2 regions of the Streptomyces sp. NPDC052020 genome follow, and region 2 is predicted to be linked to the other one. Evidence: riboswitches for the same ligand, from Rfam matches in the RefSeq annotation. Region 2 holds a riboswitch; the other holds the start of a gene.
The links. Region 2 has a riboswitch for glycine ahead of gcvP (aminomethyl-transferring glycine dehydrogenase). Riboswitches for the same ligand answer to the same signal wherever they lie in the genome.

Region 1 (3,399 bases), on a different contig from region 2:
CCCCGGCGACGCGCACCTTGAACAGCCAGCCGCCCTCGAAGGGCGCGGAGTTCACCAGCGACGGGTCGTTGACGACGTCCTCGTTGATCTCGGTGACCTCGCCGGAGACGGGGGAGTACAGGTCGGACACCGACTTGGTCGACTCCAGCTCGCCGCAGGTCTCACCCGCGGACACGGTGTCGCCGACCTCGGGGAGCTGGACGAACACGACGTCGCCGAGCGCGTTGGCCGCGTGCTCCGTGATGCCGACCGTCGAGACGCCGTCCTCGGCGGCCGACAGCCACTCGTGCTCCTTGCTGTAGCGCAGCTGCTGGGGGTTGCTCATGGCCTGAATTCTCCTGTACGCGAGGGAGTGCTGGTGACGGGGGGACTGCTGGGACCGCTGTGACCAGCGGAAATGTGCGCGGCGTCACGCCGGGCGGCCGATGGCCGCCCGGCGGCTACTTCCGGCGCTTGTAGAACGGCAGCGCCACGACCTCGTACGGCTCGTGGGTGCCCCGGATGTCCACGCCGACGCCGGCGGTGCCCGGCGCCGCGTGCGCCGCGTCGACGTACGCCATCGCGATCGGCTTGCCCAGGGTGGGGGAGGGGGCGCCGGAGGTGACCTCGCCGATCACCTCGCCGCCGGCGACGACCGCGTACCCCGCGCGCGGCACCCGGCGGCCCTGGGCGACCAGGCCGACCAGGACGCGCGGCGGGTTTTGCTCGGCGCGGGCGGCGGCCTCGGTGAGCGCCTCGCGCCCCACGAAGTCGCCGTCCTTCTCGAACTTCACCACCCGGCCGAGCCCGGCGTCGAAGGGCGTCAGGGAGGTGGTCAGCTCGTGTCCGTACAGCGGCATGCCCGCCTCCAGGCGCAGCGTGTCCCGGCAGGACAGGCCGCACGGGATCAGGCCGACGCCCCCGCCCGCCTCGGTCAGCGCCTGCCACAGCTCCACCGCGTGCTCCGGCCTGACGAACAGCTCGAAGCCGTCCTCGCCGGTGTAACCGGTGCGCGCGATCAGGGCGGGCACGCCCGCGACCGTGCCGGGCAGCCCGGCGTAGTACTTCAGCCCGTCCAGGTCGGCGTCGGCCAGCGACTTCAGGATGCCCGGGGACTGCGGACCCTGGACCGCGATCAGCGCGTACGCGTCCCGGTCGTCGCGGACCTCGGCGTCGAAGCCGGCGGCGCGCTCGGTGAGGGCGTCCAGCACCACCTGGGCGTTGGAGGCGTTGGCGACCACCATGTACTCGGTCTCGGCGAGCCGGTAGACGATCAGGTCGTCCAGGATGCCGCCGTCCTCGCGGCAGACCATGGTGTAGCGGGCGCGGCCCGGCTTGACCGCGCCGATGTCGCCGACCAGGGCGTAGTCCAGCAGGGCGGCCGCCTGCGGGCCGGTCACCGTGATCTCGCCCATGTGCGACAGGTCGAAGAGACCGGCCCGGGTGCGCACGGCGTTGTGCTCGTCACGCTCGGAGCCGTAGCGCAGCGGCATGTCCCAGCCGGCGAAGTCGGTCATCGTCGCCCCCAGCGCGCGATGGACGGCGTCGAGCGCGGTGCGGCGCAGCGGGGACACAGAGGATTCGGTACTGCTCATCGGTCGGTCGTCTCCCAAGTACACGACAGGCGAGGTCATTCCTCCCCATCTGTCATCGGAACCTGAGAGGTTCGCCATGACCACACACGTGGCCCTGGCTTGCACCTTGGGTGGGACCACCGCACGGCGGCGGCCCGCTTTTCAGATGTGCCTCGCCCGCGCGGTAACGGGGCCTGAGAGATTCAAGGGAGGGACTTGCTCCTTCGGCGCCCCAGCCCGAGGCTGGGAACTCTCCCGCGCGGATTCAAACGGCCGGTATGCAGTTGGCGCGCTCATCATCGCACGCCTCGCCCGATCGCGGCAGGCCGCCATCTGTAACCGGTCCGTGGCACTACGCGCACGAAAACGCGAGGACCGCTGATTACCTTCTCTTTACACTCGAGGGGGAGGGAACTCGTGAACCGCCCCAGGGGAGACGATCACGGTGAACAGGACCACGGCGTACGCCACGACCTCGGGCCTCGCGCTGCCCGGGCAACCCTCCACCCCGGCCCCGGAGGCGTGCGGCCCGCTGCCCGCGCCGGTCGTCCGTGACCTGCGCGACCGGGCGGGCCGCAGCCCGCACGCGCTTCTCTTCGGGCCCCGCGACCTCGTCGTGGTCACCGGCCTGCCCGGCAGCGGCAAGTCCACGCTGATGCGCCGCACCGTGCGCGGCCGGCGGGTGGACTCCCAGGACACCCGCGACCGCTGGGACCGACGCATGCCCCGCTTCCTGCCCTACGCCGTCTACCGCCCCCTGGTCCGCCTCGCCCACTACGCCGGGCTGCGCCGCGCGCTGCGTTCCGGCGAGGGAGTGGTCGTGCACGACTGCGGCACCCAGTCGTGGGTGCGCGCCTGGCTGGCCCGCGAGGCCCGGCGCCGGGGCGGCACCCTGCACGTGCTGCTGCTCGACGTCGGTCCCGACGAGGCGCTGGCCGGGCAGCGCGACCGCGGCCGCGGGGTCTCCCGCTACGCCTTCCGCCGCCACCGCGCGGCCACCGCCCGCCTGCGGCGCGCCGCGCTGCGGGGCGACCTGCCCCTCGGCTGCGCCTCGGCGGTGCTGCTGGACCGGGCCGCGGCCGACGCGCTGCGCCGGATCGGCTTCACGGGCTGAGCGCGCCGGAGGCCCGGCACGCCGTCCGGCCCGGCGGGTCTCCGGCCGCCCCCGCTGCCCGTACGGCCGGACGGGTTAGCCTTTTCAGCCACAGCAGTGGCTTCGGACCAGGCGGTAGGCAGATGGACTTCCCGGCGGGTTTCTCCGCGGACTTCCCGGCGCAGGCGCACCCCCATTCGCACGGCGGATGGCCCGGCAACGAGCTGGAGGAGGTGCTGTCGGCCGCGCTCGGCGCCGGCCCGTCGGCGAATGGGCGGATCGTCGAGGTGCTGGGCCGCAGCTTCCTGTGGGTGCCGCTGCCGAACGGCGGCGGCCCGCACAGCGGTCCCCTGGACCTGCCCGCGCTGGAGATCGAGGGCCAGGCGTACGTCCCGGTCTTCAGCTCCGAGGAGCAGTTCCGCCAGGTCGCCGGCGCGCACATGTCGTACACCATCGCCCCCGCCGTGGAGTTCGCCCGCGGGCTGCCGCCGCAGGTGGGCATCGCCGTCAACCCCGGCGGCGTGGTCGGCGTCCCGCTGCCGCCGCCCGCCGTGGCCGAGTTGTGCCGGGCCGGGCGGACCCCGCTGGACGGGGCCGCGAGCGGCGGCCGGGTCCGCCTCTTCGAACCCGACTGGCAGGACGACCCGGTCGACTTCCTCACCGCGGCCTCCGGCGAGTTCGACGCCACCGGCGTCGTCCGCACCGCCCGCCGCTGCCTGGCCGCCGTCGAGACCGCCGATCCGGTGATGTTCG
Region 2 (3,399 bases):
GCTCCTCGAACACGCCGTGCGTCGACGGGTAGGTGATCATCAGTACCGCGAGCTCGTCACGGTACTGCTCGATCTTGGCCCGCAGGTCCTCGACGTCGATCTCGCCGTCCTCGGCGGTCTTGACGACGACGACCTTCATGCCGGCCATGACGGCGCTGGCGGCGTTGGTGCCGTGCGCGGAGGAGGGGATGAGGCACACGGTCCGCTGCTCGTCGCCGTTGGCGCGGTGGTAGCCGCGCACGGCCAGCAGGCCGGCCAGCTCTCCCTGGGAGCCGGCGTTCGGCTGGAGCGAGACCTTGTCGTAGCCGGTGACCTCGGCCAGACGCTCCTCCAGCTCGCGGATGAGCGTGAGGTAGCCCTGCGCCTGCTCGGCGGGGGCGAAGGGGTGCAGCTGCCCGAACTCCGGCCAGGTCACCGGCTCCATCTCGGTGGTGGCGTTGAGCTTCATGGTGCAGGAGCCGAGCGGGATCATGCCGCGGTCCAGCGCGTAGTCGCGGTCGGCCAGCTTGCGCAGGTAGCGCAGCATCGCGGTCTCGGAGCGGTGCCGGCGGAAGACCGGGTGGGTCAGGTAGTCGTCGGTGCGCAGCAGCGCCTCGGGCAGCGCGTCCCCGGTCACCGCGTCCAGCGCGTCGATGTCGGCGTCGACCCCGAACGCCGACCAGACGACGCCCAGCCGACCGCGCGTGGTGGTCTCGTCGCAGGCGGCCGACACATGGTCGGCGTCGACGAGCCGCAGGTTGACGCCGTTCTCGCGGGCCGCGGCCACGACCTCGGCGGCCCGGCCCGGCACCCGCGCGGTGACCGTGTCGAAGTAGCCGCCGTGGACGACCTCGACGCCGCCGGCCTCAAGCCCGGCGGCGAGGATCGCGGCGTAGCGGTGCGTGCGCCGCGCGATGCCCTTCAGGCCGTCGGGTCCGTGGTAGACGGCGTACATGCCGGCCATGACGGCCAGCAGCACCTGCGCGGTGCAGATGTTGCTGGTCGCCTTCTCCCGGCGGATGTGCTGCTCACGCGTCTGCAAGGCGAGCCGGTACGCCTTGTTGCCGTCCGCGTCCAGGGAGACGCCCACCAGCCGCCCGGGCAGGCTGCGCGCCATCTTCTCCTGGACGGCCATGTAGCCGGCGTGCGGGCCGCCGAAGCCCATCGGCACACCGAAGCGCTGGGTCGTGCCGACCGCGATGTCCGCGCCCAGCTCCCCGGGGGACTTCAGCAGGGTCAGCGCGAGCAGGTCGGCGGCGACGGTGACCAGCGCACCCAGGTCGTGCGCCTGGTCGATGACCGGCTTGATGTCGCGTACGGCACCGGAGGCGCCGGGGTACTGGATCAGGACGCCGTTGATCTCCCGCTCGGCGACCTCGGCCGGGATGCCGTCGCTGAGGTCGGCGACGACGACCTCGACGCCGGTCGGCTCCGCGCGGGTCTGGATCACGGCGATGGTCTGCGGCAGCGCGTCCGCGTCGACCAGGAACAGGCCCTTCTTGTTCTTGCCCATGCGCCGGGACAGCGCCATGGCCTCGGCGGCGGCGGTGCCCTCGTCCAGCAGCGAGGCGCCGGAGGTGGGCAGGCCGGTCAGGTCGGCGACCATGGTCTGGAAGTTCAGCAGGGCCTCCAGCCGGCCCTGGGAGATCTCCGGCTGGTACGGCGTGTAGGCGGTGTACCAGGCCGGGTTCTCCATGACGTTGCGCAGGATGACCGGCGGCGTGAACGTGCCGTAGTAGCCCAGACCGATCATCGAGTCCAGGACCTGGTTGCGGTCGGCGAGGGACCGCAGCTCGGCCAGCACCTCGGCCTCGGTGCGCGCTCCCGGCAGGTCCAGCGCGTCGGCGTTCTTGATCACATCCGGCACCGCGGCGGCCGTCAGCTCGTCGAGCGAGCCGTAGCCGACCTGCGCGAGCATCTTGGCGCGGGCCTCGTGGTCGGGGCCGATGTGGCGCTGCTCGAAGGGCGTTCCCTGTTCCAGCGCGGAGAGCGGAATGCGAGGGGCGGTCATTGCGGAGGCCTCCTGGTCTGACGCGACCTGCGAGGGGCACCACGGCGCGGGTACCCGGACGGCCTCCCCCTCTGTCATCTCAACCTGAGAGCTTCACCGGGCCACCCGAGGGCTCCCGGCTTTCACCGTCGGTGAGAGCGGACACCGTCGGCGCCCGCCCTGCTTTCCAGAGTGACCTCGTCCGTGCGGTACAGGGGCCTGAGAGATTCCGGGGAGGATTTGCTCCTTCGGCGCCTCCGATGAAGCCTGGAGGACTCTCCCGCACGGGGTCAGCAGCCGTTCGTCAGCCTACCAGCGAGGTCAACGCCCGGACGTTCGAGTGGCCGCCTTCACGATTGTGCTCTTTCGTGGTGCTTACGGATGACTCGCCGGATGTTTGCGACCCAGTGGAGGGCCCGTGCGTACCGACATCGATCCGCGCAACCTGATCGGCCGCAAGGCGTTCGACCGGGACGGCAACAAGATCGGCACCATCGACGAGGTCTACCTCGACGACGCCACCGGGCTGCCCGAATGGGCGGCCGTACGCACCGGCCTGTTCAGCAGGGACGCCTTCGTGCCCCTGGAGCCGAGCGAACTGGTCGACGGCACCCTCCGCGTGCCCTTCGACCGGGCCCTGATCAGGGAGGCCCCCGACTTCGGTGTCGGCCGCCACCTCTCACCGGACCAGGAACTCCAGCTCTACCACCACTACGGTCTCGACGTCGCCGCACCGCCCGCGCTCCCCGGCCACGGCACCGGCAGGCTGGCCGGCTCGGAGGAGACCTGAGACCTGACGGCCGGCCCGTCTCAGCCCGCGGCACCCCGGTCGGCGGCCCGGGGTCTTCGCGGTGCCGACGGCGGCAGCGGCACCAGCGGCAGCGGATCCGCCGGCTCCAGGTCCGGGTCGTCGACCCGGAAGGTCCGCACCCGCCCGGGCCCGGAACCGGGCGTCTCGAACCGCACGGTGACCCGCCCGAGCCCGCTGCCCTGCACCCATCCGTGCCCGTACGCCGCGTGCCGCACGTCGTGCCCGGCGGGCCAGCGGCGCTCGGCGGGCCCCTGCCGCTCCTCGGCCGGCTCCTCCCGCTCGGGCTCCTCGGCCGGCGGCTCCGCCCGCTCCCCTGCCGCCTGCGCGAACAGGTCCTCCTGCGTGTAGTCGGCGAGGCCGCTGACACCCACCCCGAGCAGCCGGACGCCGCCCGTGGTGTCCACCGAGTCCAGCAGCCGCGCCGCCGCCTCCCGCACCACCGCCAAATCGTCGGTGGGCCCGCGCAGTGTCTCGGAGCGGGTCAGCGTGGAGAAGTCGTACCGCCGCACCTTCAGCACGATGGTCCGCCCCGACAGCCCGGCCGCGCGCAACCGCCGCACACACCGGTCGGCCAGCCGCTGCACCTCCAGGCCCACCCGCACCCGGTCGTGGATGTCCA

Region 1: linked by a shared signal. The riboswitch ahead of gcvT (glycine cleavage system aminomethyltransferase GcvT) and the one ahead of gcvP (aminomethyl-transferring glycine dehydrogenase) in region 2 are both predicted to bind glycine.

Annotation. Positions count from the first base shown of each region.
Region 1 covers NZ_JBFAWY010000007.1:3,567-6,965, forward strand. Annotated here, with positions in the region: gene gcvH (glycine cleavage system protein GcvH) at 1-325, opposite strand, end outside; gene gcvT (glycine cleavage system aminomethyltransferase GcvT) at 441-1,574, opposite strand; glycine riboswitch at 1,726-1,821, opposite strand; gene AB0L74_RS08880 (AAA family ATPase) at 1,999-2,667, shown strand; gene AB0L74_RS08885 (enhanced serine sensitivity protein SseB) at 2,790-3,399, shown strand, end outside.
Region 2 covers NZ_JBFAWY010000027.1:89,435-92,833, forward strand. Annotated here, with positions in the region: gene gcvP (aminomethyl-transferring glycine dehydrogenase) at 1-1,990, opposite strand, end outside; glycine riboswitch at 2,167-2,262, opposite strand; gene AB0L74_RS25250 (PRC-barrel domain-containing protein) at 2,388-2,759, shown strand; gene AB0L74_RS25255 (DNA polymerase IV) at 2,780-3,399, opposite strand, start outside.